DNA from 4 places in the Nostoc edaphicum CCNP1411 genome. Region 4 is predicted to be linked to each of the others. Evidence: riboswitches for the same ligand, from Rfam matches in the RefSeq annotation. Region 4 holds a riboswitch; each other region holds the start of a gene.
The links. Region 4 has a riboswitch for cobalamin ahead of HUN01_RS02715 (DUF1636 domain-containing protein). Riboswitches for the same ligand answer to the same signal wherever they lie in the genome.

Region 1 (8,240 bases), on a different replicon from region 4:
TAAAGTTTCAGTCAGGCTTTAAATTCCCATCTGAAAATCTCTTCTCTACAAGATCCTATGCGTAGCTTGCTTCCCTGTAAGGGTAGGATTTTGAATTGTTATTGATGGTTTTAGGAAACTTTTTCGAGCTTTTTCTGAGTGAATTTGGATAGCTTGTTACGCGTAAGCTAAAAATAGAAGTGGGTTAAGGGATGGTGATTATGGTCGCAGAAAAACTAATGGGTAATTCACTATCTTCTAATCCTAAATTTTTCAAACCTGGTTTAGTTGGCGCAGAAAACATCTCTAGATAACCTGGTTTGGACAAAAAACTAGCGAAAAATGGACTAGAATAACTTCCTTCCGAAGTGGAATATGCAAAACCCTTACCCGTTAACTGCTGAGTATTAAGACTAATTAAATCATCAACATCAAAAGGTTCGTTTCCTGGCATTGGAGTCCCAGGCGCTTGCAAACCAGTAATTATTTCACCATTTCGTGTACCAGTAATTCCAGTAATCAGGTAAAAACCTAAATTGTTAGGGGTGTCATTAGTGGTGAAAGTACCGTTTGCCGCTATGCCAGTACCAGAATAACTCCAGTTCCAACTTAAAGCAGAGGCGGCTGGCATTGTCCCGAAAACTAATCCAAAAGTGGTGGCGAGGACTATGGCATATAGAGCTAGATTTTTCATGGAAGTCGTTAGTGCGATCGCGGATTTTGTAGAAGGTTCCCGTGTATTATACGGAAATTAAGTAAAGATAGTATTATCAATCTTGCCTATTTACCCACTCAGCACTCAGCACTTGGAACTCAGCACTCTTCATTTAGCAGCGATCAAATAACCACGTTAAAGCAGCATCAACATTACTAACCTGTTCTCCTGGCGGGATAGGTGGACGATTTACCATAACAACCTTTACACCCAGTTCTCGCGCTGCAATAATCTTGGCCTTTGTTGCATCGCCACCGCTATTTTTGCTCACGATGGTATCAATCTTGTTATTAATCAGGATTTGTCTTTCATTATTGAGAGTAAATGGCCCGCGATCGCACAATACCATTCCCGGTGGTACTAAAGCTTCATCGCCAGGAGGGTCAATCATCCGCATTAGAAACCAAATTTTCTCTAGATAAGCAAAGGCAGCGAGTTCTTGCCTACCCACTGTCAAAAATACCCGCTGTGCCTGGTTTTGCAGTGCTGTTGCTGCGGCTTCAACGCGATCAACTTCAATCCAGCGATCGCCACTTTCTTTTTCCCAAGGCGGACGAATTAACATCAGACGGGGGACTCCAACTTCCGTTGCGGCATCTGCTGCATTAAAGGAAATCTGAGTCGCAAAGGGATGGGTTGCATCAATTAATAAGTCGATTTGCATGATTCGCAGATAGCTAGCCAACCCCGCCACCCCACCGAAACCTCCAACCCGTAAATCCCCCAACGGTATTGACGGTTCACGGGTGCGGCCAGCTAGAGATGTGATTGCTTCTAACCCTTGGATAGTCGCAACCTTGGCAGCTAGTTCTGCCGCATCTCCCGTCCCACCTAGAATCAAAACGCGCATCATTAAAAAGGAGTCAGAATTCAGAATTCAGGATTCAGAATACTCTACCCATAAACGGATAGGTTCAAGGAAGAATATTTGAATTTATTTTTGCCCACGGTGAAAGAGGTTTTAATCTATACTCAAACTCTCGCGGATTTGCTTTGCTTAACTCTATCCGCCACTCGTACAGAATTCATACTGAATTCTGTTTTGATAAAGGGGGAATTTTTGCCAAAATACCTTTTTTTAGTGCTTCTGGACGCTCTGACCAAGGCAGTAAACCGTCTGCTTTAGCATAGTATTGACTAGCACATTGCAGCACCGCAGAAGCACTACCATCAACTGCTAAGTCACCAAATAAATATGTTAATTTCCCTTTGGCAGCAAAGGCGACTACACAAGAACGATTACAAGCACTCATGCATTCAACTTCCTGAATCGGAAATTCATCTCGTAAGTCCCAATCTTGGGCAAGCTGCTGAAGTTGGTGTAAAAGTTTTTCACCACCACTTTCGCCTAAGCGTTTTCCATTTTGCCAAACACTGGCACAGGTTTTACAAACAAATAAAGTATGATTAGCAACACCCAAAGGATTGGTTGGGGAAATATTTACAGTCGTAGTCATCTGTACCTCGCAGATATGTGAAACTGATAAATCTATTTCGGCGGGCATCCTGACTCACTCAATTTGGTTCCTTAATCTCAAATTAGTTCACAGTTGCGGGACAGCGCCGGATTTGCACCGAACTTTCCCCGTTACCTCTGGTAGCTGACTCCCACCAGAACCGAATAACCTTATCGATCATACACTAGTGGTCTATCGCATTAGTTACGAGGAATGAATAAGTTCGTAGTAAGGACTTTAGTCCTGGATTTTTAAGCACTGAAGTGCTTACTACAAACTCATGATATTTAATGCGATAAATCACTAGTACAACACGGCGGAAATAAACCAATCATTCCAAATCAACGAAACCCTTATGCTGTATTCATTTTTAATTTTTAATTTTTAATTTTTAATTCCGCCTTGCGGTACTAGGGTTATCGGAGAATACGAAACGACAAGCTTTGCGCCAACATCAAACTGGACGACAACCAGACAAAATACTGTGCATATTCACTACTTGTCCAATAACTGCGATCGCAGGCGCACCAAATCCAGTTTGCTCTACCTGCTCTACAATTGTCTCCAAAGTACCAATCAATTCTTCTTGTTCGGGGCGCGTACCCCAGCGCACCAAAGCAATGGGCGTTTCTAAATTCAACCCAGCTAAACTTAATTGTTCGACAATATAAGGCAGATTGTGAATTCCCATATAAATTACAATGGTTTCGGAACCGTGAGCGATCGCACTCCAATTCACTATCGGTCTATACTTACCTGCTGCTTCATGACCAGTTACAAATATCACTGACGAACTATACAGTCTATGCGTCAAAGGTATACCTGCATAAGCTGCTGCTGCAATTCCCGATGTGATACCGGGCACTACTTCCGTTGATATTCCAGCTTTGACTAATTCTGCCATCTCTTCACCACCGCGACCAAAAATAAACGGATCGCCACCTTTTAGCCGTACTACAATTGCATGATCCTGCGCTTTCTCAATCAGCAATTGAGTTGTTTCTTCCTGGAACAGCGAATGTTTTCCCCTCCGCTTACCAGCATTAATTTGCTCGGCTTGGGGATTAATCATTGCCAGAATTGCCGGACTCACTAAGGCATCATAGATAACGACATCTGCACATTCCAACAAACCTTTGGCCTTCAGGGTAATTAAACCTGGATCACCTGGCCCCGCACCTACTAAATAAACCTTTCCCAAATAATTGTTCTCCTGTTTCTCTGTGCGGTTCATTTATCTGTTAAATCCCAAATTAGCTCGGCTAATTCTGCACTTGCTCCCAAGGGCTGCGCCAATTGGAAATTCACCGCAGAAAATTGTAATTTTAGCTCCTCTATTGAGGCCGCGATCGCATCAGTTATTCCACCAGCGAATAAAAAGTATGGCAAAATTGCAATTTCTCTATAACCAGCAGCTACTAACTCTTTCACCCGTGATTCTAAACTAGGAGGCCCAGCCCAATAAGCAGCCACTACTCCCAAACTCGCCGCCATTGCTTCCACAGTTTCTTGAGAACCTGCGCGACGGCTACCATGAGCTAAGAGAATCCATGCTTCTGCTTTTGTCGCAGCTATTTGCTTTGCCAGTAATTTCTCTAAATTGGGGTGAGAGCCTAAATATGGTTGCAACTCAATGATGATATCTTCACCAATAGCCTGTTGTGCTAGGGCTACTTCGGCGGGAATATCTGTCATCACATGCACTCCCGGCAGCAGAAATAGCGGTACAATTTTTAGGCGCTGATCGTTTTGAGGTAGTTTGCGATCATCGCCAAAAGCGCTCTTAGCAAATTGTTGAATCTGCTCGTGTAAAGGCTGAGGACTCATTTCTAAAGCAGCTACACCAACCAGATGTTCGCTATTTAATGAGTTGAGATTTTCTGGCAATTGATTACATACCAGCCCTGCTAGTTGCTGCATAGCAATTTCTGGGCGGCGATCGCGGCTTCCGTGAGATACTAAGAGATAGGCAGATGACATCGGCAAAAATTGAACTTTCAGTTACTATTCTTACTTAATATTAAGTTGGGGGGTATATAGATACCCTGATGAGAAGGAGTCAGAAGACAGAATTCAGAATCCATTCTGGATTCTGGCTCAGGAATTGCTGAATTCTTCTTTGGTAATTATTGAAGAAGAATACTGAATTTTGGATTCTGACTTGTTCTTCAAATTCTCCCCCTTCTGCTTGACTTATTGTTCTTCAGCAGTGTAAGTATAAAATTGATCAAAAGCTCCCACTGTTTCAAATTTATAAGAAGGTATCCAAGAACTTATTTTTAAATCTGTACGGTAAACGCTAAAAATCATGTAATTTTGTCTTTCTGTAGTCCTGGCAATAATTTCTTGGATTTGCGGGTTAGCCGAGTCAACCAACTTATCACAATTAAAACGGATTAAATTTTCTATAATATTCGTAGTATTTTTGCATACATCGGTTTTTAAATATTCTGACAACCTTTGTACTGCATATTTTTCATATTCAACCTGACTGGGATTGGTCTTCGCCATTGTCACACCCAAGGCGGCGAGTCCTGCTGCTGCTCCAGTATATGCAATGATGGTCAATGGTTTCATGTTTGCCAAGTTAAATTCGTTGTAAATCGTTAGATTCCAGAGACTCTAAATCAACTGAGTCCGTTCCTTGAATAAAAACTCTTGATCGCTAGCCAAATTATTGCTATAATTCAAATTGTTGAATGGCGAGCGTAGCCAAGTGGTTAAGGCAGTGGTTTGTGGTACCACCATTCGTGGGTTCAATTCCCATCGTTCGCCCTATATAATTCCATAATGATCCATATATTCCTATAAAAGGTGGGTTGTGGTTCTGAACTTTCATAACCATCACTTTAGCAAGAATCTGTCGTCTATAAGTTCATAGACTTGGAATGGTTACAAATCCACGATGATTAATTAGCTTATATTATCAAGAAGTTGATGTATATAAGCTAATCTACTTTCTAAATGAAAATTAGTATACAGCTTAAATATTGATCCCCCCAAAGATAGAATTTAAATTATTTTTTACCTATACTGATTATCTTTCACTAGCAATTAATCTAATTTTATTCCTTAAGATAGATGATTTTTTTAATTAAATTATTTTTTTGCGAATACAGTTTTCCACTATAAATTTAATACTATTTTTATTATTTCCATAGATTTTTTCAATACCTAAAACTCTAGTGTTAAACAGCAAATAAGATTACAATAGACTGTTAATTGCTGTATGTAGCAATTTGTACTTGATTAACTTTGAAAGTTATTAAGTTAGGTAAACCGAAAAGTTTAAGTATGTCCTGTACCTTTTCGCTTTACCTTACCTAATAAACTTGGCGAACTATTAGGTAACAAGGAATAATGTTAAAACGTCGCGTAATACTAGCTGGTTTGAGTGTACTTAGCTTAACGTTAGCTGTGAGTACTAAAGTCTATGGTAGTTCCACTAGCGGGCCAGATGCTTGGGAGACTGTCTACAATGATGCAGTTGCTGGAGCAACAACGACAATTTCAGTGCCGCTTTTAGGCTTTTTATTGTCAGTTGTCTTACAAATATTCTTCAATTTGGCAGGTTTTTGGGGCGGTTAATTCTTGGTCTCATACCTAAAAGGAGTCTCAATAGAGGCTGTTGCAGTGTAGTTTTTGGTAATTTCTCAGCCTGTGTAGATGCTCTGCGTCTTGTTGCCAGACATCGCCTGAATAAATTTTTCATTTATTAACGCAGATTATCCCATAGCCAAATATTCCATAACCCGTGAGGACTTTTCTTGCTATGTTCAAACCTCGCACAATTTTTAGTGCCTTAAATGCAATTATCCTAGCATTTGCCATCAGCACACTGATATGTATACAACCCGCATTTGCTGTTGGCGGAACTTGTAATCCAACTGTGGGAAACCTACCTATATGCCCAAGTACCGCACCTTCCGAATCAGCTAGTTTTGTTGACCCAACAGCAACAATCATCAATCCCACAAATATTACCTTGGGCGAAAAAGTTTACGTTGCTCCATTTGCCCAGTTAGATGCTACTAATGCTCCTATTAGTATTGCAGCAGATTCTAATGCTCAAGACCAAGTGAAAATCACAGCTTCAGGAACGGGAGTGCAGATTGGCGAGCGTGTCATTATGGCACACATGGCCATTGTCAAAGGTGCAGCTAAAATTGGTACTCAAGGTTCCACAGGGCCTTTTACCGACGCAGTTACCAATACTCAGTTTAGCAACACTGTTCCAGAGACTTTTCTCGCTTTCAACTGTGAAATAGATGGTGCAACTATAGAAAGAAACACAGTAGTAAACTTTCTGGCGCGAGTTGGCCCTGGTGTCACCTTACCTGCTGGTAAAGTTGTCTTGCCTGGTAAAAACGTTACAACAAACCTACAAGCTACTAGCGGCATCTTAGGGAAGGTGGCAAACTTGACACAAGCCGACGTTGCATTAATGGAAGGCATCATTGAAGTTAATGAAGCATTTGCCAATGGATATACAGACTTAGCCAGAGCAGACTTGACCAACGTAACAGGAATTAATTATGCTCCCGTCACCTTCTTTAACTCTGGAGGTCTGCCGCAGATAGGTGGAACTCCAACTCGTAATCCTAACTATCGTAACCGAATTATCGGTAATCTTACTTTCCAAGATTCTTTAGCAACACTCAACCACAATCTAGCTAATAGAATTTCGCTACGTGCTGATGAAGGTGAACCTTTTAATGTTGGGTCAATTGCTGGGATGGCAAACGATGTTGTCTTTCACGCTTTAGAGACTACTAGTTTGACTCTTGGTAATGGAGTTGGTTATGGGCCTCGCGCTCTAGTTCATGGCGGTAGGCAGATTGTCAATGGTGTTGCTAATGGCCCCGAAACTAGCATAGGTGATGCCGTAGGGTTAGGGCCGAACTCTGTTATATTCCGCGCCAGCATTGGTAACAGATCAGCAATTGGGCGAAGAAGCGCAGTATTCAACTCTACAGTAGCTCCCAGAACGCATATCCGTTCTCAAACAATCTATGCAGACAACGGCAACCTGATTTTACCTGTGGAGTGGTAAGCAACTGACTTTCGCATCATGATGAATCGGAAAATATTGTCGGTGCAATTACAATGCCTACGATTGATTGCGCTGTTCACTTTGATATTCGGATTGATACTAGGTGTTGATGACAGTTCATCTATAGCTGCTGAAATCACCTCAAATCAGCCTCAAGTTGTACAACCTTCAGTCACCGGACTTGTCTCTACATTGTCGGATGAAGTCGAGGAATTACCACCAGACTTAATTCGCTGGTCAACTTACTGGCAACTTTGCTGGGAAGCATATCCTGAAGCTAAAGAGTACGAACTACAAACGGTGCTTGTGGAAGGGAAGTCTTCAAAGTTGAAACGTCAAAGCGATCGCTGCTTTCGTATACAAGCTGCATCTAATGAAAACCAAAAATCACAAGGATTACTCAACCGTGATTTGATCTTGCTAATGCATAAAATTCAGCTTGGTTATCGAGTGCGAGCCGTCTTAGATAACAACCGCGTTAGTGAATGGTCTCAAGTAATGGCAGTCGGTGCAACTACTACCTCTGAATTGAATGGTACTCAGCATACCTGTGATAGCGCTTGTGGTACCAACGATAGCACTGAGAGTGAGTTTTTCTAATGTTTGTGGTGCAATCCCAGCGCGAGGATACCCTAGTAAAGGTGCTTGTCCTTCATAAAAGGGAGATTTTCTCTGATGAGAATAGCTTTTGCTATTTGGGAACGCAATGGGTCAATGAGATTTGCGATCGAAAACCCACAATTTTGTACAATTAGCCCTTAACCCAAGCATATTGACATATACATGGTGTCGTTAGTACATACACCATAAATGCCTAACTCAATATACAAATCTGAGACAGTAATAGTCATGCTTCCCCTTGAACCATTGTTTTGTCCTTGTTGTACTCCAGCCATATTACATTTGCTGACTCAATCCGACCTGACTCAGCACTTACTCCAATTAAGAACGAGGTCAGTTTCTGCGCCTATCAGAAGGAATCAAAAACAGTAGCAGCAATCTCTCTATCCGTAGCAGGGCAAACGTATCTAATGTT
Region 2 (8,240 bases), on a different replicon from region 4:
TCACAAAACCCCGTGATTGCAATCCCAGAGAAAACTGACTATATCGTTGTAAGGTTCGCTGTAATAATTGTCCAATTAGTAGTGCTAAACTTTTCATTCCACTACGCCAAGTACGGTAACCACCACGGGAATTTTGTGCCGTCCATAATTCCTCGGCTGTGTTCAGTAGGATGAAAATAAACCGATACATTAGTAATAACAAATCGGTTAAAAGCACTGGAAATCGTAAGTAACGCAGAGTTTGTAATATCTCCGTGAAAGGGACGGTTAACATGAGAAAATATAAGCAAGAAACAGAGGCTAATGCTCTGGTTAAAATTCCTAATGCTTGAATACTGCCATGATGACTGATATAAATATAGAAATGTCCGAGAGTTAATCCATACCACGAATCTAATTGTACGTTTGGCAAATCATTAATCGTAACTCCATTCACCATAAGTGCTGGCAAACTTGTCAAACAAAAAACTATGGTAAATGTTAACAATTTAAAATAAACACCAGCGGGAATTCTTGCATAAATAACTGTCCAAATACCCATCCAAAGTGCCATCAATATTTGCACTAGCGGATGGCTAGCCAGGGAAATAGCCAGAGTAGTAAATGCAAAAATTAGTTTATGCTCTGGTGGCAATCTTCGCAATCGATTGGTATAAGCTAAAGTGTCTAGTTGTAGGCTCATTCTTTAGGTTTTTGTTGTTGGGAACGTCCTTTATACAATCCAATTGCATAACCAACTACTCCCGCACCCAAAGCCGCTTGCGAAGCAAATAATAAGCTTTCTATTTCCCCACTAGCTGGTTCAAAAAATGATTTAAACCAGGGTTTATATTCGGGTTGTATTTCATTAATAGCCTCTTCTGCTTTGCCATCAGCACCGGAAAACTCCCCACCTCGCACAAATATTAGCGGTGCAACTGCTAAAGCGATAACTCCTAATACCAACAGCCAGTTACTCAACCCTTTTTTAGATTGACTCATTGCCACTTCCTCGCTTGATTAATTTCAACAATTCTAATTCTTGAGGATTATAAGATTGCAGCCAGTTCCACACCAACACAGTTAGTAATCCTTCACTAATTGCTAAGGGAACTTGAGTAATGGCAAAAATTCCGGCGAACTTGGTAAATGAAGCGATAAACCCACCAACAGGTGCGGGGAAAGCTAGGGCGAGTTGGATGGAAGTGATAATGTAGGTGAGTAAATCTGCGATCGCAGCTGCTAAAAATATGGCGATTTGTTGTTTACCACCTAACTTTATTGTCAGATTATATATCCAGTAAGCTAGGAAAGGGCCAGCGATCGCCATCGAAAAAGCATTTGCCCCCAACGTCGTCAAGCCGCCATGCGCCAGTAACAAAGCTTGAAACAACAATACTAAGCTACCCAAAACCGACATAGTAAGGGGGCCAAACAGCACCGCACCTAACCCTGTCCCTGTTGGGTGAGAACAGCTACCTGTGACAGAAGGGATTTTCAAAGCTGACAGCACAAAAGTAAAAGCACCAGCCAAGCCCAGGAGTAGTTTCAATTCCGGGTTAGCTTGGGTAATGCGAGTCAGACTACGCAATCCTAATAGAAAAAATGGTAATGCCACAATCCACCAAAAAATTGCCCACTGCACTGGCAAAAAACCTTCCATGATGTGCATGGCGTAGGCGGGTTTGGGTAAACCAATGACTAGATAAAAACTGATAACTCCCATCAGGGTTAGACTGACTAACGCCTGTTTTTTTCTTTTCATGAATCTGTACCTCGCAGATTTATGTAAACGAATTGATTCTAACCGGCGGGCATCCTGACTCACCTAATTTTGGTTCACAGTTGCGGGACAGCGCCGGATTTACACCGGACTTTCCCCCTTGCGTCCGATGGCTGCTTCCCATCAGAACCGATTTGAGTAACTATATCACCATTACGAGTCGTGATGCGTAAAGCCCCCGTGTTTCTAACCGGGGGATATAAGCGAATGTGCCAAATTTATTTGGCTGGGACTTTTACAAAGCGTAGTTTATTAAAACAGTTTAGAGGTCATTTCTAATTAGAGGATGTTTTAAAAGTTTTGGGCGAATATAATTCGCTACCACACAGGCTAATTCCACCTACGTGGACTAGCAGAAAATCGAGTTTTATAACCCGCGTAGGCGGGTTTTGTATGTGTAGCCGCGACTTCTAGTCGCAGAGGCAAGTATTAATTTAGACTAAAGTGAATTATTTATTTTTGAATAATACAGTAAAAATACTACCATTTGGATGATTATCTTCGATGGTAATTGTACCGGAATGTGCCTCGATCGCCATTTTGCAGAAAGCCAATCCTAAACCAATTTGCGAAATTTCTGGCATCATAGTTCCAATTTCATACTTCTCGAAAATGATTTGCCGTAAGTCTTGACGAACTCCCGAACCGGAATCAGCGACTTGCACTTTAGCACCACCTGCTGCCAAATACTCTCCTCGGAGGATGACTTGAGAATTGAAGGGGGAGAACTTAATGGCATTGGAGAGCAAATTATCCAGCACTCGACGAAAGATCACTGCATCTACTACAACAATGCCACCAGGTTCGGGAAATTCACGTATCAGGGTCAGGTTTTTTTGAGTAGCGATCGCCTCAATATCTTCTACAACTGATATACATAGCGCACAAAGATCCACTTCTGTGTAGTTGAGAACCATTTTGCCAGATTCCAGCTTTGCCATAATCAGCAAACTATCAATTAACGATTGTAGTTGTTGTCCAGCAAGTAAAATTTGATCGACTTTTCCTTGTTGTTGTTTCGGTGACAAACCTGCCAACCGAAGAATCTCTGCTCCTAAGATAATAGTGGTAAGTGGATTTCGCAGATCGTGCACAATCATATTTACCATGTCTTCTCGCATCTTGAGCAATACTTGCATACTGTCGTACTGCTGCTTAATCCGCAACATGGAATTAACTCTGGCTCGTAATTCCACACCGTTGACGGGTTTACTAATGAAGTCATCTGCACCCGTCGCCAGACATCGAGCCAAATCTTCTTTCTCAGTTAATGCTGTCACCATAATAATCGGCACTGCTTGCCATTGTGGATCGGCTTTGATGCGCCGGCAGACTTCCATCCCATCAAGATCGGGCATCATCACATCTAATAAAATCAGATCGGGCTGAAAACTATCGAGGCGATTTAGAGCTTGTTGACCACTAGGAGCGTAGTAAAGCTGGTAGTTTTCACCATCCAGTAAGGTTTCAACAACGTCAAAGTTATCGGGTTGATCGTCGATCACTAAAATAGAGGTTTGAATATCCATCGAAAATTTCCGTTACCTGCTTAAGAGTTGTTGAATTGTGCTTACAAGCTGTTTAAGTTTTACGGGTTTGGTCAAATATTCGTTAGCTCCAGCGGCTAAACAAGTTTCGCGATCGCCAGGCATGGCTAAGGCCGTTAGTGCAATGATCGGAATATGCACAAATTGCTGATCGTTACGGATACGCCGCATTGCTTCCAAGCCATCCATTCCCGGCATTTGAATGTCCATTACAATTAAGTCGGGGCGTTGAACTCTAACAAGGTCAATAGCTTGCTGTCCATTGTTTGCCAGAATCAGATGATATCCTCGACCTTCAAGATAGCCGGACATAGTATCAATATTTGCTTGATTATCTTCTGCCAGCAAAATCAAAGGAGTGTCTAGAACTGCTTCTGGTACGCCAATTAGATTTGGTGGGTTAGAAAGGGCAGAATGTTGTAGTTTATCTATAGTTGTTTGAAGTTGAGTGCGGGTAATGGGTTTGACCAGATATTCAAACGCTCCCTGAGCTAGTCCTTTGCTACGCTCATCCACAACTGAAATGATGATCGCTGGAATATATTTGGTTTTTGGGTTGGTCTTGAGTTGATTGAGCACCTCCCAACCGGATAGGTTCGGTAGTTGCAAATCCAGAATAATCAAAGCAGGTTGAACGCGCAGCACTTCTTCTACGGCTCCTTCACCTTTGGGATAGATGATGGGTTGCATTCCCATTTCGCTGAAGTAGCGAGTAATTTGGTCAGCCGCCGCAACAGAATCTTCTATAATTAAAACTTGAGCATTCTCAGCAGGTAAGTGATAGCTGGGCAATAAAGTAGTTACCTGTGTTGTTGACATATTGTCGCTAGCATGGTAGGGAATGTAGACGGTAAAACAACTTCCCTCTCCAACTTCACTCCTAACTAAGACCGTTCCTCCATGTAGGGCTACAATCTTTTGTACTAGTGCCAAACCTAGACCAGTGCCACTGTATTGACGGTTAAGGCTACTGTCAAGCTGGATAAAAGGCTGAAACAGCTTGCCAATTTCTCCAGCGGCGATACCGATGCCGGTGTCAATGATATGGAAGCAGAGGTTTGGGGAGGATGAGGGGGACAAGGGAGATGAGGCAGAGGGGCAGGGGGAAGGGTGCAGAGGAGAGGAATTTTCCCCCTGCTTCCCCTGCCTCCCCTGCTCCCCCTGCCTCTCTTCCCCTGTGCCCCCCTCCCCTTCCAGCCGGACTTCTAGCGTTACAGATCCGCCGTCTGGTGTGAACTTGACAGCGTTACTCAGCAGGTTAATCAGTACTTGACGCAGGCGGCGATCGTCTACTTGGATGCTGTCAATATGCTCAGAAATATGAGTAATAAGATGAATATTCTTTTTCAAAGCCATCTGTTTAACAAAGGCAATACTGGTATCACAGAGGCTCCTGACAGAAACATCACTCAATTGCAGTTCCAGTTTGCCAGATTCGATTTTAGACAAGTCTAGAATGTCGTTGATTAGTTCTAGCAAATGTCTACCACTGCGCTCAATAGTAGCGATCGCTTTTACTTGTCTTTCATTAATGGAGCCGAAGACACTTTCTTGTAAGCCCTCTGACATCCCCAAAATTGCATTGAGAGGTGTTCGTAGTTCATGGCTCATGTTTGCGAGAAATTCGTCTTTGAGGCGAGTGGCGCGGGCAAGTTCCATATTTGCGTTAGCAAGCTGCTCATTCGTTTGCCGTAATTGTGCTTCGGCTTGTTTGCGTTCTGTGATATCTTCATGAGATACCAGTATGCCAATCACCTCTCCTGCGCTATTGGTCAGGGGAACTTTATTCGTTCGTAGCCAGAGTTGTTCGCCATTAGCCCCTTCAAATGGCTCCTCATAGCCTAGTTTAGGTATTCGAGTGGTCATCACCATCATATCGTCTGTACAGTAGAGGTGTGCCAACTTTGCCCAAGGTAATTCAAAATCGGTCTTGCCGATAATCTCATCAGTTGTCAGTTGAGAATGGCGGATAAATGCTGGATTGCAACCAATAAACCGCGATTGGCGGTCTTTCCAGAAAACACGTTGCGGAAATGTATCTAGTACCGTTTGCAGCATTTTGCGTGATTCTTCCAGTTCTTGCGCGGTTTGTTTGCGTTCGCGGATATCAAATAGGGTGGTGCGGCTGTATAGATAGTTTCCCTCAGCATCCTTGACAGCAGTAGCGCTTACCAGCACCGGGAAAACTGTGCCATCTTTACAAACCATGTCAAGTTCCAAATCCTTCAACGAACCCTGTTTTTTGAAGCGAGGATAGTTTTGCTCGAAGGACAAGCGACTGGCTTGGGTTAAAAAATTTACCAGGGTTTGGCCAATCATTTCTTCACGGGTATAACCCAACCATTGCAGTTCAGTCTCGTTGACCTTAAGCAATCGGCCTTCGCTGTCGAGGGAATAGTAGCCACAGGGAGCATTATCGTACAAATCTTCGACCTCATGGGCATATTTCGCCAATGCCTCTTGTGCCTCTTTCCGTTCGCTGATATCAGCGATCCGGACTAGATTCATGGTACGTCCGGCTACAGTAATCGTCTTGGCTGCGATGTTTCCCCAGAAAATCTTACCCTGAAGAGTAATATATTCAATCTCTCGGCTCCATACACCTTTTGACTGCATATCTCTGACGATCGCATCTGTTTCGCTGGCAGTGAATGGACGCAGTTGGAGTGTCTGACCATTGATACTGACTAATTCAGCTTTGTCAACCGCCTCAAACAGTTCCACTGCCTGCCGATTGCAATCCAGGGTGAGCAGGGTTTGTGGATCAACCAGAAAGATGGCATCAGCAGATTCGTTAAAAATTGCTTCTCGTAAATCCCTGTTGTGGATGAGTTCTTGTTCGGCTTGTTTGCGATCGCTAATATCATAGTTAACCCCAATCATCCGTACAAGTTCACCCTGCTGGTCACGTTTGAGAATACCGTAGCCTTTGAGGAAACGAATTTCTCCACTTGGTTGAACGATGCGGAACTCGACATTATATTCTTGATTTCCTTGGATAACTTGCTCCATAGTTTCCAGCAGATAAGGGCGATCTTCCGGGTATAGGCAGTTAAACCAAGCATCAAAAGAACCGTTAAAATCAGTTTTACTCACTCCATACAGTTCGTACATCCGATCGTCCCAAATCTGCCTTGCTTGGACGAAATCATATTCCCAAATACCAAATCCTCCAGAGCGGATGGCTATGGTTAGCCGTTCGGATAGGTGATGCAACTGTTCTTCAGCAAGTTTATGATCGCTGATATCTGTCAGTGTGCCGATGTAGCCAATAATGGTGTCGTTGGTGTTAATTTCGGGTAGCACTTGGACATAAAACCAGTTGATGCTGCCATCTGGGCGTAGATGCCTGCCCTCACTCTGATAAAATTCCCTTGGGTTAACATGTCCTTGCTCAAATTTTAGAGACCATTCCCTCCCCAAACGCTCGGCGTCTTCTGGGTGCAAAGCCTGTATCCATCCCACCCCCAATGCTTCCTGTGTTGGTCTACCAGTCATCTCACTCCAGCGGTCATTAGCATAGATGCAGTTACCAAGGGCATCCAGCCGGAAAATAGCTACAGGAGCCGCTTCTGCCAAATTTGCATAACGGAGTTCGCTATCTCGAAGGGCTGTCTCTATTTGTTTTTGCTGGGTAATATCTTTGGCAATACCCAGAAAGCCGATATTGTTTCCTTCTAGATCCTGGAGAATTTTTACTGACAGAAATACAGGGAACCGCGAGCCATCTTTACGAATGTAAGTCCATTCGTTTTCATAGGTGCTTCCGTCTTGAGTGACGATAGTAAAAAATTCCCTACCAGGTGCAATTTCCCTACCCAATTTCAACGAGAGTTCTGCTGCTCGTTGGTTGAGTTCTTCCGGGTCGTGAAATGTAGTTGGATTTATTTGCCGAACAACTTCATCTGCTGTGTAGCCCAACATTTTCTGAGCGGCTGCATTGAAGGTTTGGATGCCATTTGAGTTATTAAAAATAATCGCATAGTCAGTACCATCTAAAATGGCTTGCTGCAAATTAGCGATCGCTAATAATTGAGCTTCTGCCTGTTTGCGCTGTGTAATGTTAATATGGCAACCAATCATTCGCAGGGGATTGCCGTCTCGATCCCACGCAATGACGCGACCAGAACAAATTACCCAAACGGTAGAACCATCCTTATGTCGATATCTCACCTCATTGTAAAAGGGGATTTGTCCGCGACTTTGGACGTGTTGCTCGAAAAGTTCCAGAACACCCGGTAAATCCTCTGGAAAAACCAAGCTTTGCCAGCTCTCTGGTGTATTTGGCAACTCATGATCTTCATAGCCGAACATCTGCTTGAAGGTTAAGCTCAAGTACTCCTGATTGCCCGGAATATTCCAATCCCAGTAACCTGCTAGCCCGACTTCAAGAATCTGCTCCAAAAGATGTAATTCAATTCGCAGCATTTGGGCCCGCCGCCGCTCCTCCTCTGAGAGCTTGCGTTCTGTAATATCTATCAGCACGCCCAGCATGCGCAGCAGTTTTCCGGTTGCGTCATAAACTCCCCGTCCTTTTGCCGATACCCAGTGAATGCTGCCATCTTGCCAGACAACTCGGTATTCCACAGCATAATCGGTTTGGGTGGCGATCGCTTGCCTCAGTTCCGGCTCAACCCATTTTTGATCCTCTGGATATAATTGATTGAGCCACTTTTCATAAGTCCAGTTCACATCACTCAGATCCGAACCAAAACAGCGAATTGCATTCTCGCTAGCAAATATTTGATGGGTGATTGGGTTCCATTCCCAATAGCCAATACCAGCAAAACTCAGGGTAAGTTTGAGTTTCTCTTCGCTGGCTTTTAGGGCTGCTTGTGTCCGTTGGCGTTCTGCCAGTTCTGCCTCTAATTGCTGATATGCACTTCCCTGTTGAATGGCGATCGCTATTTGCACCGCTAGTTGATCCAACA
Region 3 (8,240 bases), on a different replicon from region 4:
GATAAAGGTAAACTACCAGAGGATTTATCATCACTCCAGAGATAATCTGCTCCTGCATCAGCCAGATATTTGGCTACGTAACTTTTACCCCCAGGCATATACCAAGTTCCTTTAAAATTGAACCCAACAAATATAGTTGGACGATTTTTTACAGATTTAGCTTTTTCAGCTACTCGTGCATATTTATTGGCAATTTCACTAAATATTTTTTCTGCTTGTTCGTCTTTATTAAAAAACAAGGCAGTAAATTTTAACCATTCGCTTCTTCCCAGTGGTGTGTCTTCCATATATTCAGAATTTATCCCCACTTTCAAACCCGCCTCTGTGAGTTTAGTATAACTATCAGTTTGGGAATTTCCAGTACCAAAAGTTGTCACCAAGTCAGGATTTAATTCTAATAATTTTTCTATATCCACATTAGAATTATTCCCTACTTGTGCTATCTTTCCAGCTTTAATTCTCTCGACTACATCAGAAGTATTGACTTGTTTAGTATTACTAATACCAATCAGTTTATCAACTACACCTAATTTCGCTAGGTGGGGTAAATGAGTAGTAGATAGAGAAACTATGGAGTTAATAGGAACTGTAATTACCTGCGCTTGATTAAATTCTTTTGGTGTAGGAGTTCCACATTGGACTAAAACATATTGAAACTTTGTGTTGGCATTCTGCCAAGAATTTTTTATAGTGACTATTTTGTAGTGTTTATGATACTCTACTGCGAAGCCTGTTGCATGAGTAATCTTGATTTTATTAGGGAAGTAATCAGTATTGGGGTCATATTTTTGAATGCAGCCGTTATTATTGGTATTTGTAGATGTGTTCATTGGTGTAATATTGCAAGCAATAATTAAAGTGGCAATTAAGAAGAATTGGCATAAAAAAATAATGGGTTTTGAGTGAGGAAGTTTTACCAATTTCATGGGGTTTGAGGAAAGAGAATTTTTCTCATGCAGAGATGCAAAGGCGCAGAGAGTTAGAGAACAATACAGTTCAGTTAAGGCTACAACTCTTTGCCAAAGTCAATTTTTTTACGAACCGCAAAGGACGCAAAGAGAAGAAAGAAATGCTTAACTGAACCGTATTGAGTTAGAGAAGAAGAGAAAAGAAGATGAACTAAATAAAATCTGTTTTATGTCTTTGCGTGAGATTTGTAAAAATAGAAGTTATGGGGAATCTGGTGGATAGCAATGTTCAATAACTTTGTTACCTTTTAGCAAATGTTCATTGACAATAGTTTCAGCTACGCTTGAGTTAACGCGAGTGTACCAAGTTCTATCATCAGAATAAAATACTACTGGCCCTTGTTGGCAAACTTCCAAGCAGCCAGATGTTCTCACTTCTATATCTAAACCGGCATTTTCAACTGCTGATTTTAAAGCATCAAATGTGGGTTGCCATTTGCGTGAAGGAAGACAGCGAGTAGAAGTACAAACTGAGATATAAGAATGCTTCAGTGGATTTTTGCTAAACGGGATTGCTTGAATACCCAATACATAAATATCTCTTAATTCTTGATACAAAGCTAACTTTGATAAATCAGGTTTACCTTCTGGTAATAAATTTTCACCATCAACGAAAGGATTAGGTAATAAAATCGTCATCAATTGTTCATCTGCACCATTCCAAAATTGAATTCCCCAACTTCTGGGATGGCCTTCTGCATTAAACCGACGATAAAAAGCCGCACGACTAACTTGACGCTGCTTCCTGACTTCTACAGGGGTTCTACAAAGAGGCCCACCAAAATTAGTATCAATACACAAATGTAAATGCCAACCTTCTGTCGCTACCGTCAAATATCCATCGTAGAGAATACAAAGTTTTGGTGCAGCATTAAATTCTAATTCCAAAACACTACCTTGGACAATATGCCCCACCCCTACCTGTTGCCAATTCTGCTCAAATAAAGTGTAAAGTAACGATGACAAAACATCACTTCCACAATCAAAATATTCATACTCAATTGTTCCACCTGTAGACAACGCCTCAGTCACAACTTGATTTACTGGTGTAACCAAACAATTAAATTCACTCATCTTCAATTCTCCTGTGCGTGAAAAAACTCTTAACCTTAAAACCTAGAACTCAACCCAACCTGAAAAACCCTCCCCCCATCAGGAAAACCCGGAAACAACTGATAACGCTGGTTAAAGATATTATCTACACTACTTATAGGACTAATATTTGATTTCTGAAAAAGCTCCGTACATTTGAAGAGTCGCAAAATCAAAGGTAGTGTGCCGGATAAACCACTCAAACATCCATTTGAGATGTGAGAACGAAGGAATCAAGGCACAGAAACGCCGCACCCAGGTTTTAGCTTGTAACCAAATATCCTCAATTGGATTTTGTGACGGGCAATTAGGAGCAAAGCGGACGCAGTGAATTTTCCACTCCTCTTGAGACAAATCTTGGTTTACCTCGCCTAAAAAGTTTTGAACCAGATGTGAACGATGGTAAGAAGCACCATCCCAAAAAGAAGTAATCTTTGATTGGGGGACTGATCTAATAAATAACGTAGATAATCAATTGTATTTTCTGAGTTACCTGCGTTATACGCTTTTAGTAGTAAGCTTCCCTCCAGATAGTCAACTGCCCCGTAGTATGTCTGTTTGTCTCGTATATTAACAACTCTCACTGCTATTTCTTGGTCAGTTTTTCCCCAGACATACCCACTTAAATCTCCCCACATTAAATGACACTCATCAAGCAGCAATACTCTCAACTTTCCTTCTTCAATTTCCTGCCGATGCCTTGCCAATAGTGTTTCAATCTCTTTTTTTTTTGCAGCAACAGCGTCCTCGTCAGCTTTTGGATTTAAAGAAGTAGTTTTCTTCCAACTAATTCCTGCCGCATCAAATAAGTCATAATAGCTCCGCTTTGACTCATAAGTTACATCATATTCAAAAGCCAATTTATATTCGAGTTCACCAAGTTCCCAACATTCTTTTGTTTGCAACCAACTTAAAACTTCTTCTCGTTGTTGAGCAGTTAAGTAACTTTTTTTTCCCTTGTGGTTCAGGCGCAGTCCCGAAATTCCATCTTCCTCATAAGCTTGCTTCCAGCTTGTTATCGAACCCAGTGACACATCTAAAATTGTTTGAATTTCCTCATACTTGTAGCCTTGATAAACCAATTTGACTGCCAACGCTTTCCTCACCTCACGCGCATCTGGGCGATCATCTATAAATTCTTGTAGTTCTGCGATCGCGGCTTGTAGATGCTGGTTTATCATTGTTAGCTATTAGACAAATATTCTGTCCGTATTATCTCGTAGTTTTTTTCAGAAATCAAATATGATTCCTATATCAGTATCAAACTATCACTTAAAGGGACGCGCATTTTGAAATCTAAAGTAGTATAACCAGACAAAAACTCTGTATTATCGTTATTCGTTGGATACCCATTCAAAGAATTCATGAGCAATCCTAAATACCAACCTTGAGGATTTTCATAAGAAACACCCAAATTTAATTTATCCGCACCTGCAAAACGCAACTCTTTATCAACTTCCGCCGGATTAGAACTTTCTAAAATCCGTGGATCATTAGCTGTATAATTAGCAAAAGCATAGAAATTTTTCGCTATCTGTAAGTTTAAAGAAGCTTCAATTCCTGTAGTTCTAACCAGTCCGATATTTTCCAAAGTACCTGTATTGCCATTCACGGGTGGTGTCAACCGCTTAAAGGCAATTGTATCGGATACTGTGTTACTAAAGAACGTCAAACGTAATAAGCCTATATTACCTAACTTTTGGTCAATGCCAATATCAAAACTATCACCCTTTTCTGGTTTAAGTTCAGGATTACCAATATTAGTAGGATTATTGTTAAATAAATTGGCAATGGTTGGCGCTCGAAAGTTTCTGATGTAGTTTGCTCTGAGTGTTGTGGAGTCAGAGATTGCTAATTTTGTACCTACAGATGGTGATGTAAATGAGCCATTTACCAAGCTACTAAAATCTTGGCGTACTCCTAAATTGATACTGAAACTAGGAGTAAAATTATTTTCATATTTGGCGAAAATGGCTCCCTGACTAATACCGTTGTCGTAATTTTCTCTATTTACATTAGTGCCATAATTAAAGGTAGTATTACGCACATTTGCATTCCGGTAATCAAAGCCATAAACTAAAATCTGATTTTTGGTAAGATTCCAACTATGTGTGGTTTGAATACCGTAAGAAACTTGGTTAGAATCAAACCGATTTTGAGATGAAAGTGCACCACTACGGTTATCAAAACGAGTATTGAGAAAATCAGTATAAACTCTGGCTGTTAAAAGTGAATCATTCCCATTCCCTAATTTGGAATTCCAGGTTAAATCAGTGAGAACTTGGTCTGTGTATTTGCGATTATTGTCGGTGAGAGAATTGAAAAAACCTTGCCCAAATTGGGGTTCAGGAATTGCTACTCCTCCTGGTACTCCCTGTTCTTTGCTTAAGTATAGGCTTGAGAGACTTAAGGTATTGCGTGTTCCTAAATCTGCCTCTAGTTTGACATTGAAGTTGTTAAATAGAGCATCATTATTTGTTCTAGTTCCTGTAAAATTGGCTTCAGGAATTGTAAAAGGATAATTATTTTCTGCTTGGGTACGGTTGTAACCTACAACCCAAGAAATTGCACCTGCTTTCCCACTATTTTGAATACTTTGTTGGTTTAGTCCATAAGCACCAATATTAACTTTGGCTTCTGTTGTAATTTTCTCTGTGGGACGACGAGTGACAATATTAATTACCCCTCCTATCGCATCAGAACCATAAAGTGTTGAACCTCCTCCTGGTAACACTTCAACTCTTTCAATATTATTGGTGGTAAATTCTGAAAGGTCAAAACCACCGCCACCAAGATTATTAATCGGTCTACCATCAAGCAATATTAATACTTGACCGGTGTTAGAACCGCGAATAAATTGACCACTTTGGGCATTAACTTCTGTGCCAACTGTACCATCACCCAAGACACCAGGAAGAAATCGCAGTGCTTCTTTGACAGTTCTTGCACCTTGCGCTTCCATTTCTTCACCTGTAATCACGTAAACTGGACGGGTGGAATCTTTCACTGTCCCCTCGCGGCGAAAAGGTGAAAATACAGGTTCATTCAATAGCTTGTCGATGACTGTTAATTCAATATCGGGTTCTGTTTCTGTTGTGGAGGCTGGAGTATTTTCAGGTGTTACTTGTGCAACTGGTTGTAAGTCTCTTGCAGAACCTTCATACTTAGGAAACTCAGATATTTGTGCAACTTGATTAGCAATTGCTACATTTCCTCCACCGACCATCCCATAAATTGCGGTAAAAACGAAGATTTTTGAGAAAAATTCACAATAAGTAACTATGCGGGAAGTGGACATGAAACTCCTCGTTTTCAGTAAATGCAGGTATTTATTTGTGCTGTTGAATTTCTAAGATTTAGGGTTTAACTAGTACAGTACGGCGGAAATAAACCACCCATTCCCAATCAACAAAACCCTTACGCTGTCTTCATTTTTAATTTTTAATTTTTAATTTTTAATTCCGCCTTGCGGTACTAGCTTGCTACAATGCATTGCCATAGCTAAATCATGGTGGATACTATTTTGATAGCAAAAAGACTTTGTGGTATTCCTTATGGATACCCAAATTCCTATAAGACAACCAAAAATTAAGTGTCGTTACTAACAGCGAAGCGAATTAGTAAAACTTGCAGAGGGTACCGTCTTAAAACAGTATCTGTACCCATGAAATTTATTAATCAAATGTATCATCTGTGCCTCGCAGATAAATGTTTTGTGTCTAGAGTGAGTCGGCGGGCATTCTGACTAAGAGACACGTTATATTCGTCTCATTACAGCTGCGGGACAGCGCCGGATTTACACCGAACTTTCCCCCTTGCGCCTGATGGCTGCTCCCCATCAGAACCGACAGTTATGTGTCACATTACCATAATTACTGTCTATATGTAAATTCAGTCGATAATAATTTTAATTCTCCATATTACTTACTGGATATATAGGACTAGTATTTGATTTATGAAAAAATCTAAGTATATGTAGGGTGTGTTACGGCTTCCGTAACGCACCAAAATCTTCGGATGGTGCGTTAGCCTACGGCATAACACACCCTACTCAAATATTTTCAGAAATCAAATATGATTCCTATAGAATTATATTTGTGCTAGAGTTAACACTCATAAAATAAATACCATAACTATCAGGATAAGGTAATTTTTTCACACTCTAGATTTAATTTTGTCCAGAGTATTACAGTCATAAGAGGTAGTACAAGGCTTTAATTTTGCTATTAAAGCTCTATACATAGCAATGGGGAAAAAGCGGTAAAACTAGAAAGCTTGTTTTTGCTTTTGGATGAGTCTCATTGTGTTTTTGCTCCTGTTAAAAGGGTGTGCGGAAGTTGGAATTTTGCCCATTCTTTGCGTACAGTGTGGTAACATTGCGGTGGTGTAATTGGTAAATTAGTTAAATAGAAAAACCCAGCCTGATTACCGTATTCCAACAAAAATACAATATCTTTTTGGGGATTATACTTATCTACAGCTTCAAGAATATGAGCATTCATGAAGTGTCTTTGCAACAGTACGGTATCTGGTGCTGTTAACCAAGCATTTAAGAAAGCTGCGAGATTTTTACGCGGGATAAAATGCGCTTTAAATGTTTCACCAGCCATACTTAAATGCGGAGAATTGGTACTGCAAATTACGACACCACGTTCTCCTCCTAAATAACCGATCCAAGCGTTGTAAGCAATTGCTAATATATTGGTGGCGATAAAAGCTTGTTGCCAATCTTGGGTGTTTATTTCTGTGGTCATTTTCAATTAAACTCCTTTAGATAACTGCCAAAGTTGAACGGAATAACACAGATGGTTTTCAAAAATAGTATGCGCTGCTAACCCCTCGACAACCGACCTTTCCAGCCAACGCTTAAATGCCCAACGACCGAGTGTGTATAATGGTGGGAATGCGTTCGGCGTTTCGCCGTAGAGCTTTGCTATCACCACAACATCAGCAATATATTTATCTGAAACTTCTAAACACAAAACTGTAAAAGAGTGAGGGAAGAGAGAAAAACTCTTCCCATATTCCCTGCTTTTGGGAAGATGAAAAACTCAGGAAATTAGATTCTAGGGTAGGCTATTCCGCAGACGGCGTAAACAATTTATCGATGCAGCACAATCACAACCAAACATAGCTACAGCAGCATCACTTTCTGCATCCGTAACCCCAAGCAGAGCCTTTTCGCTGTCATCCGATGTAACATCAATCTCTGCTACACCTTTTTGCAAATGAGATAATTCTTCAGCATGAGCGCAGAAAAACTTACCGAGTTTCGGATGTCTTACACAAGCTTTTTGGTCTGATGCTGATACTGGTCTAGTAGCAGCATTAGGACGGTCTACTGGTTGCGGATTTACTGGTTCACCAGCTGTGGTGACTTTACTGGTCATTACCAATGATGCTAGGGACATCAAAGCTGCTGATTTGGTAGTTAAAGTTATTAAAACTTTCTTCATGCAATTGTCCTAGAAGGAGGTTGACAATTAAGGTTAATGTTCTCTCAGCTTGGTAGGGGAATGATGTTTTCTAAAAACCTGCATACTCGAAGCAATTCACCCATAATATACACCAGAAAATAAATTGCTATCTGAGATTCACAGATTCTTGAAAAAATAGTTGCAAAAAATCCAAGTAAAATCTTTTATTTTTCACTTTGTATCTCTTACATTGATTTATTTCCCAAACAGGAGATTTTCCTGTTTTATATACTTAATACATAGCTACTTGCTAGAGAGATAGCAATCGATTATACTCCAACTTTAAAAAGTGCAACTATATATGTTGATATCCTGTATATCTTCTAGGGCATTAGGCTTGGTTTAAATTCTGACCAGCGATTGCAAACTTGTTCGTAGCAATCGGGTGGAGTAATTTTTAGTTGGTGTAAAAAATTCACCTCAAATTGAGGATCTGCCTTTAGCACCAAAAGAATATCTTGATGGGGATTGTATGTTGCGATCGCAGGTAAAATTGATGAAATCATAGGGGAGCAGATTGATTGCGATATAAATCCGCCATCCTGAAACGATCGCAAGTAAAACCCAATCAAATCAGAGGGTAGAAATTGCAGGGTGAAGGGAACTGTATCAACACTTGTATTTGTAGGGTGAGTAACTTTAGTATCTACATCACAAATGACAACTCCCCGCCCAAATGACTGAAATCCTTTCCATCCTGTGT
Region 4 (8,240 bases):
CTTCGCGCTGGAAACTGTTCAACATTACAAGTTGAAAATTTGCTACGTCAGAATTTTAACGCGATCAAGTTATTTTATGAAGATGAAAATTTATCGTTGCTTGCTTTATCATAATGCACCGATGGCTTTGGATCTCTTCCCAGGGTTTATTACAAATGGAGAAAACATAATGGCGATCGCCGTAGACATGTCTATGATTTTTGGCGGAGCGATGCCTGCGGCGGGCTACGCCTACGCATTCTTAAAGAACACGGAAAAATTCTGTATAATATCCAAATAGGTTTGTTATCAAGAAAATTTCTGTATATTCTGACAGGATTTGTCTGTAATGCTTAATATATCTTTATCTAGAAAAAGATTATACGGGAAGTTTCCGTATAATAAATAATTAGGACTCATCTGAGCATGAGTAAGTGAGGGAAAAATCTTAGTGGTGAGCTAATTTATGACTATTGATTGGGTTAAAGATGAAATCGTAAAAAAGTATTCCTGCGTTGAGCAAATTGTCTATGCTGGAAGTTTAAATACTTTACTTAATGAATGCCATCAATACCTGAACCTATACGAGACTTTATGCGCTCAGGTACTAAATTTAAATAAACCCTTTCTTTCTAACGAAATTCAAATTGCCGAAGCAATCTACTACACCACCCAATCAGATTATGAGAGAAAATTATTAAATCATACATACTATAGAGGAAATTGTTCTGCATTCAGTAATGTTTTCCGAAGCATTCTAACTAGATTTCGAGATGAGGCTATTCAGGAATCAGCCTTAAGAAAACTAAGAGGATTGACTTTAAAGCATATAATAGATAGTTTACGGCTTATTAATCATTATCAAGGCAGTGTTGGAAAAAATGAGTTATTTAATAATATATATCTAACTAATAATCCTGATTTTAGTATTTACTATGACACGTGCGATCAAATTATTTTTGGTGAAGCAAATTTTGACGACTATTCTGACCAGAGTGAAGTTACTCCTGCTTTAATTCGCGTCATGATAGAGCTTCGACTTAAGTGGAGCATGGGAATCTCTGGATACATGGTTAGTCAAAAACCAGGCAATATGAGTGATTTTCTTGAAGTTTATCGCTCCTTTGTGAATCAGCAAAAAGTGATTATTGATCCTAGATTTGACATCATTAAGAGGATTTACGAATGGGGAAATATTTATATACATACAGGAACTCGATCTTATACTTGGTTGACGGGATTTGCAGTAAATATTTTGAAGCCTCTTTTCTATGGTGAGACACACCGTTTGTCGGGAGTAAGAGTTGAATCTCTAGCTACAATCTATGAATTTTGGGATGAACTGAAAAATCACTACATTAATCGTTCGCATGACAAAAGAGTCGATGTCAGGATTTTTCCATATACGCCAGGTTTTATTTGCACCGACAAAACTTTTAGCTCAATTCCATGTAAGAACCACTATGCAATCTATGAAGATGTGATGCTAAAATCAGGACTTTATAAAGCTATTGCTGCATATAATATGAAATGTATACTTGGGGAAGGAATTTCAGCAATTGGTAATGCACTTTATGAGCGTGTACGAAACAGCTACATATCTCTACGAGAACATGAAATTAGAGAAAGAGCTTACTATGTATGGTTGAAGAGAGATATGCCATTATGGGATGCTGACCGTGACTGGTACTGCGCTATTGAAGACGATATTGCCTATCTGCCCAAACCAGCTTGAATGTTGAACCTATGTCTAAGAAGCGCGTGTACACGGAACGGAGATTTACGCTATCGATTATGATGCAAAAAATATAGTCGTCCGGTGACGCACCAACCGTTAGCTGGCTCCGTTTTGGTCAGTTGAGGCGGTGGTTTCAGGGTGATTTGTTGGTAGCGCGATCGCCCAGCAAGCTCTTTGCTGAGACAGGCGTGTTTGGAGGGCGATCGCTCGCTGTGTTGCAAGGCATGAGGGATCGGTGACGTGGCAAGCTAACAAGTCATTGGAGCGGACAAGGAAACGTTGCTGGCTCCGTTTAAGTGTGATCGTTGCCGCTCAATTTGGTCGTTAAGTCATCACAAACCTATTTAATCCTGTACGTAGTCTTGTCCTGTCACCAAAGCCAATTCTGCTCGCATAAACTCACGCCCCAAGTAAGCCGCATGATCCAATCGGCTGACTGGAAAAGGTTTTGTTGACTCAAACAGTTGAATGCAAATTTCTTTAGCAGTTCTTCCAGTAAATAGGGCAGTTGGTTGTCGTTCCACTTTGACGGTTGCAGGAATCGGCTTTCCGGTTTCTGGATCGATAGCCAATCCTTGCTCGTTAACTTCATTGGTAAAATGTTTCGCACAGATCAAGCCTGCTCCCCGATCTAAGTAGATAATAAAATAACCTGCCGGATCGAGTTCTAAAAATCGCTTGGATAGTTTGTAGTCAATTGCTGCGATTGTTTCCACTGTCGTTATCATCATTTTTAAACTCCAAAACAAAAAGCACCGCTCTAAACGCCAAGAGAAGTCTGAGCTTCATATCTTCAGTGAATGCAGAGAAGAATAGTGTAGATATTGGGCATTACTGTTGAGTTCAACAATAAGCAAGAGAGCAAAAGTCTTAAAGCACTCTCAGACTAATGCCTGTGACTACTTTTACTGTTATTTCACAGTCACATTTGCTTCCTCCCGTAGAACTTTCGTGGCTTCCACCATGTTCTTTAAAGCCGGAATCACCTCTGACCATCGCCGAGTTTTCAAACCACAATCTGGATTTACCCAAATTTGTTTTACCGGTAAATTAGCAATTCCAGTCCGCAATTGTTGTAAAATCTGCTCAGTTGTCGGCACGACAGGACTATGAATATCGTAGACTCCATTACCAACTTGATGTGAGTAACCACCCTCTGTGATTTCTCGCAAAGTTTGATTGTTGCTGCGACTATTTTCAATTGAAATAACATCAGCATCTAACCGTTCGATATCCTTGATGATGTCACCAAATTCGCAGTAGCACATGTGGGTATGAATTTGCGTTTGGGGTTGGGCTACTGCTGTCGCCAAACGAAATGCATCTACAGCCCAAGATAGATATTCATTCCAGCGCTCAACCTTCAGGGGTAAACCCTCACGCAGCGCGGGTTCATCTACTTGAATTACCTTTGCACCAGCCGCTTCCAAATCCGCTACCTCATCCCGCAACGCTAAAGCAATTTGGAAAGCTTGTTCTGATTTGGAAATATCCATCCGGGGATAAGACCAATTTAAGATAGTTACAGGAGCCGTCAACATCCCTTTTACAGGTTTTTCCGTCAATGATTGAGCTACTTTAAACTCACGTACCGTCATTGGCGCAGTCCGAACCACGTCACCATAAATAATTGGTGGACGAACATAACGGCTACCGTAGCTTTGCACCCAACCATTTTCAGTGAAAGCGAAGCCTGATAACTGCTGTCCAAAAAATTCCACCATATCGGTGCGTTCAAATTCACCATGAACTAAAACATCTAATCCTAATTCCTCTTGTAGTTTAATGCTTTCAGCAATTTGAACATCAATTGCAGCTTCGTATTCTGACTGACTCAATTCACCCCGTTTGTAACGCATTCGGAGTTGGCGAACTTCAGAGGTTTGGGGAAAAGAACCAATTGTAGTTGTGGGGAACAGAGGAAGCGAAATTTGGGAATCAAGCCGCAATCCATAGGATAAGGAGCGCTGAAAATCATCAGTTTTTAAAGTTTTTAGTCTTTCTTGAACTGACTGATTTGCTGGATTAAACTCCTCGAACTTATTCCAGCTAGTCTCGATAATTTCTTGTTCTATTTTAGTATTTTCTCCTATTATTGTCCGAGCCAAGAAAACCACTTCTTGAAGTTTCTGTTCAGCAAAACTCAAGACATTACGTAGTGGTGATGGTAATCGTTTTTCTCGTTTGGCATCGTAGGGAACAAATTGTAAGGAAGCAGATGGTTGAATATGTAGAGATGTTCCATGTAAAGTCTCTACAATCTCTTGTAAAATGGGAATAACTTTCTCGGAACGAATTTGCCAAATATTTCTTGCGTCTATAATCCCTGCACCTAGTCGCTTATTTGGTGGGAAACCGTAGGTTTTGATTAACTCTAAGTTGCGTCCGCGTGTCAAGTCTAAGCTAATAGCAGCAACGGGTAAATCTATCACCCAAGGGTAAGTTTCACCCAAATCATCAAAATAAGTAACCAAGTGTAGGGGTATTCCAACTAACGAAAGTGATTGATAAACTTTATGAAAGTGTTCTTTCCAAGAATTAGCATCACCTAAAACAAGTGCAGGTTCATGTATTTGTACTTCTTCTACTCCCAGATTTTTTAATTCAGTGAGTAGGTTTATGTATAGCGGAATTAACTTTGATACTGCTTGCTGAATATTTAGTGATAGTTTGCTTAAGCGCAGCAGAGTACAGGGGCCAAGTACAATCGGAATTGCTCGTTTACCTAATATTTTTTGAGCGCGGCTAACTCGTTCTAAAAAGTCACTGAAATCAGATGGTAATGTTGATTCAGCAATTTCCGGGACAAGATAGTGATAGTTAGTATCAAACCACTTGGTCATTTCCAAGGCGGGAATTCCTTCTTTACCTCGTGCCATTGTAAAGTAGCGTTCTAAGCCAGAAAGCTGTTGAAATCTTTCAGGAATTAGCCCAAAACGAAATGTCCAGTCAAGTACATGATCGTAGAGAGTTGTGTCTCCAATTCCAATATAATCAATTCCGGCTTCAAGTTGGGTTTTCCAGTTAGATTCCTCGACTTTTTGTATGGTTTGCAGTAATGATTCGGACTCTATATTACCACTCCAAAATGCTTCTAGCGCTTTCTTTACTTCCCGGTTTTTACCAATGCGGGGATAGCCTAATGTTGCTGTTTGAATCTGCATTACTTTCTGTTCCTTTTAAGACTAATGATTTAGGTACTAGAGATTAAGAACTGGCAAATTTTACCCAGTCATCAATTAACAACAACTTATGTTTAATTTTGCCCACTTATTTAGTGGTGGAATCTTTGCTAAAATCCCTTTTTTCAAAGGTTCAGGTCGTTCTGACCAAGGTAATAAACCATCAGGCTTAGTATAATATTGAGTTGCACATTTCAATACAGCAGATGCACAGCCGTCAACTGGTAAATCGCCAAAGAGATAGGTTGATTTCCCTTCTGCTGTAAAGGCAATAACACAAGAATGGTTACAAGCACTCATACATTCAACTCCCTGAATGTGGAATTTATTTCGCAATTCCCAATCTTGTGCAAGTTGTTGAAGCTGTTGTATTAGTTGTTCACCTTTACTTTCACCAACTCGTTTACCGTTTTGCCACACGCTGTCACAAGTCGTGCAAACAAATAAAGTATGTTGTTTGTCGAGCATTAATTTTGAAGTTTGTAGAAAGAAGTCTGAATCGCAGATATGACAACTTTTTGCAGTCGTACAACTGCAACATAACGTGTCAATTTAGCAAAAATGATGTTACAAAAGCTTTCACGCCAACAAAAAACTAGCGCAAATGACAGTTGCACCAAAGGCTAATTGCAATGATCAATAAACTGCCTATAATTTCACAGCCATGAGTAGTCTGTGGAGTATCTCTGGCACTATGAGAACGTGAAACTGATGTATCGTTGAAATATTTATGGCAATATTCACCTGTACCTCGCAGATGGGTATGAGTTTACGTGTTGCTTTCGGCGGGCATTCTGACTCACAAGGCGAACCTTGATTACAGCTGCGGGACAGCGCCGGATTTACACCGGACTTTCCCCCTTGCGTCTGATGGCTGACTCCCAACAGAACCGAGTTGATATTTTCCTAACAATAGCATGATTATGAATTTAATCATACTTAAACTGACTGGTTCCAATAGCTACCATTTGTTAGTGGGACTGAGACAAAAACAACCAAAAAAGAACCTCAAATCTATATGCAGAAAGACTTTAACATCGTTTTGCTTAGTTTCTTAAGATATCTAAGTTTGGGCTATTTTTGAGCATAAGGTGTCTTTCTCTTACCCTGCATTGGTTTGAGGCTTGTTTTTCCCTCAAAAATGTTTAAGTCCCGCTAAATGCACTGTTACTAATCATTGATTCCTACAATTTAAAAGAAGTCTTGGTTATGTCCACCAAGACTTCGGATATATTTATTCAATTTAAAACCTGAAGCCAACTTTTTATCCCAAATTGCTGAAATAGATTGCCCAAAGAGTTCCTGTTACTCCCACAGCAATTAAAAGGTTAGTGAAAAACTTGCCTAATTCAGTTTCTTCTCCTAGTACTTTATCGTCTTGACCTGCACTGAAAAATAATGACCAGGCTTGGTTAACGTTAATTATTTCAAAGTTGTTGAAATCGGGGCGAAAAACAACGGGGCCAATTAAATCTTTTTTAGGGAAATCAAAATCAGTTTTCATAGCAATCCTCTGGTAATTTTCTATCGGTTAATTGAGTGAAATTCTTAAATATTCAGATTTAGTTACAGGTTTGTCAGCCATCCAATCAAGCCGTGTCCTGTGACAACTTCTAGAGCTATGAGTGAGACAAAACCAATCATCGCTAAACGTCCATTGAGTTTCTCGGCGTACTCGGTAAAACCTGCTCTTGGGGTTTTATCTACATAAACCTTTGGTTCAATTGCAAAGTTGTTGAGTTGACCAAGTTCGTTCATGGTAAAGCTTTTGCTTGTCATGTCTTTTTTCCTTTACTTGCTTATGTAACCAAATATAACACTATGTAAATATTTTTTACAAGTACTTGACAGAAACAAAGAATGTGGTTTTCCGTACTCAGCAGTTAGGTTTACCGTATGTGCGATCGCGTAGCGTCTCCTTTTTGGGCGATCGCCTCTGGCGGGTGCAAAGCACCATCGCGTAGCGTCTCGTACCCCTACTCTTAAGCAAACTACGCGCAGCGTCGACTACAGGAAAAGAGAAGCCATCGCACAAAGCCAAGCCAGACAGTTTGACAGCTTGTCATTTGACGACACCACCCATGAACAAGAGAATTGTTGAGGATGTCGAATAAGCTTTAATTGCAGAGGGAACATTGGGATGAAAAAGATTATTTCAGTATTGTTGCTGGGTGTAGCGATTTTCACTTTTGCCTTCAATAACCCAGCTTTAGCAGCAGACGCAGCCAGTGGAGCCAAAGTCTTTAGTGCCAATTGTGCTTCTTGTCACGCAGGTGGTAAAAACTTGGTTCAAGCCAACAAAACTTTGAAAAAAGATGCTTTAGAAAAGTTTGGGATGTACTCAGCAGAAGCGATTATCGCCCAAGTAACAAACGGTAAAAATGCTATGCCTGCCTTCAAAAGTCGTTTAAAACCAGAGCAAATTGAAAATGTAGCAGCGTATGTGCTGGGACAAGCAGACAAGGATTGGAAATAAAGTCAGAATACGACTGTTGTCCTCTAGTTCAGAAATAGTAGGTAGGGTATGTGCCTTATCTACTCATTTTGCTCTGTTAATAAAGTGAGGTATTATTATGAGTCGCTTTTACCGATTCATCCTCAATTTTGGTATTGCCGTTGTACTCGTCTGTCTTTTTCTCACTTCGCCTGCATATTCCTTAGCTGCATCGGACGCGAAAATCCCAGAAGGCGACTTATTCAAGCTAGGGATCGAAAAAATGCGACACGGCAGTTACCCTGAAGCTATTCAAGATTTTACAGAGGTAATTAAGCTCAAAAAGGATTTTGCTGTAGCTTATAGCAATCGTTGTCTGGCTTATCTGCAATTAGAAGATTATCAGAATGCGATCGCCGATTGCAATCAAACTCTAAAGTTAACACCCAACAATGTGGAAGCACACCTCAACCGAGGACTAGCATACTACAGACAAGGGGACTATCAAGCAGCGATCGCTGACAACAATCAAGTAATCGCTCTCAAACCTAATGATTTCAGAGCCTACTACAACCGAGGGATAGTCCGTGGTATGTTGGGTAATCACCAACAAGCAATATCAGATTACAATCTCGCACTCACTAATATTCCCCAATCATCCAGTCTACTAGAAGCGGATGTTTACAATGACCGAGGACTAGCTCATTTTGAGTTATCAGACTTAAAAACAGCTATGATCGACTTCTCAGAGGCAATTCAACTCAATCCCAATGACTATAGAGCTTACTATAATCGGGGTTGTGCTTGTGGTAGAAGTGGCGATAACTCTTGTGCTGTTAGGGATTTTACGGAGTCACTCAAACTGAACTCAACCAATGCTCAGGCTTATCTTAATCGGGGTATAGCC

Region 1: linked by a shared signal. The riboswitch ahead of HUN01_RS05965 (DUF1636 domain-containing protein) and the one ahead of HUN01_RS02715 (DUF1636 domain-containing protein) in region 4 are both predicted to bind cobalamin.
Region 2: linked by a shared signal. The riboswitch ahead of HUN01_RS04495 (energy-coupling factor ABC transporter permease) and the one ahead of HUN01_RS02715 (DUF1636 domain-containing protein) in region 4 are both predicted to bind cobalamin.
Region 3: linked by a shared signal. The riboswitch ahead of HUN01_RS03015 (TonB-dependent receptor plug domain-containing protein) and the one ahead of HUN01_RS02715 (DUF1636 domain-containing protein) in region 4 are both predicted to bind cobalamin.

What each region holds. Positions count from the first base shown of each region.
Region 1 is NZ_CP054698.1:753,630-761,869, reverse strand. It holds gene HUN01_RS05975 (PEP-CTERM sorting domain-containing protein) at 185-673, opposite strand; gene HUN01_RS05970 (cobalt-precorrin-6A reductase) at 807-1,544, opposite strand; gene HUN01_RS05965 (DUF1636 domain-containing protein) at 1,720-2,151, opposite strand; cobalamin riboswitch at 2,174-2,331, opposite strand; gene cobA (uroporphyrinogen-III C-methyltransferase) at 2,606-3,385, opposite strand; gene HUN01_RS05955 (sirohydrochlorin chelatase) at 3,382-4,131, opposite strand; gene HUN01_RS05950 (DUF4359 domain-containing protein) at 4,345-4,728, opposite strand; tRNA gene HUN01_RS05945 (tRNA-His) at 4,854-4,926, shown strand; gene HUN01_RS05940 (hypothetical protein) at 5,512-5,739, shown strand; gene HUN01_RS05935 (LbetaH domain-containing protein) at 5,924-7,204, shown strand; gene HUN01_RS05930 (hypothetical protein) at 7,223-7,804, shown strand.
Region 2 is NZ_CP054698.1:409,873-418,112, reverse strand. It holds gene cbiQ (cobalt ECF transporter T component CbiQ) at 1-682, opposite strand, end outside; gene HUN01_RS04500 (energy-coupling factor ABC transporter substrate-binding protein) at 679-981, opposite strand; gene HUN01_RS04495 (energy-coupling factor ABC transporter permease) at 968-1,744, opposite strand; cobalamin riboswitch at 1,772-1,911, opposite strand; gene HUN01_RS04490 (hybrid sensor histidine kinase/response regulator) at 2,212-3,291, opposite strand; gene HUN01_RS04485 (PAS domain S-box protein) at 3,304-8,240, opposite strand, start outside.
Region 3 is NZ_CP054698.1:49,282-57,521, reverse strand. It holds gene HUN01_RS03030 (ABC transporter substrate-binding protein) at 1-926, opposite strand, end outside; gene HUN01_RS03025 ((2Fe-2S) ferredoxin domain-containing protein) at 1,170-2,042, opposite strand; partial or broken gene HUN01_RS03020 (IS630 family transposase) at 2,184-3,217, opposite strand; gene HUN01_RS03015 (TonB-dependent receptor plug domain-containing protein) at 3,310-5,286, opposite strand; cobalamin riboswitch at 5,775-5,924, opposite strand; gene HUN01_RS03010 (hypothetical protein) at 6,359-6,814, opposite strand; gene HUN01_RS03005 (hypothetical protein) at 7,127-7,516, opposite strand; gene HUN01_RS03000 (hypothetical protein) at 7,861-8,240, opposite strand, start outside.
Region 4 is NZ_CP054697.1:249,283-257,522, reverse strand. It holds gene HUN01_RS02740 (DUF5615 family PIN-like protein) at 1-114, shown strand, start outside; gene HUN01_RS02735 (DUF2934 domain-containing protein) at 446-1,714, shown strand; gene HUN01_RS02730 (hypothetical protein) at 1,765-1,938, opposite strand; gene HUN01_RS02725 (DUF4346 domain-containing protein) at 2,062-2,445, opposite strand; gene metE (5-methyltetrahydropteroyltriglutamate--homocysteine S-methyltransferase) at 2,629-4,881, opposite strand; gene HUN01_RS02715 (DUF1636 domain-containing protein) at 4,957-5,367, opposite strand; cobalamin riboswitch at 5,667-5,809, opposite strand; gene HUN01_RS02710 (hypothetical protein) at 6,164-6,403, opposite strand; gene HUN01_RS02705 (high light inducible protein) at 6,466-6,678, opposite strand; gene petJ (cytochrome c6 PetJ) at 7,040-7,375, shown strand; gene HUN01_RS02695 (tetratricopeptide repeat protein) at 7,473-8,240, shown strand, end outside.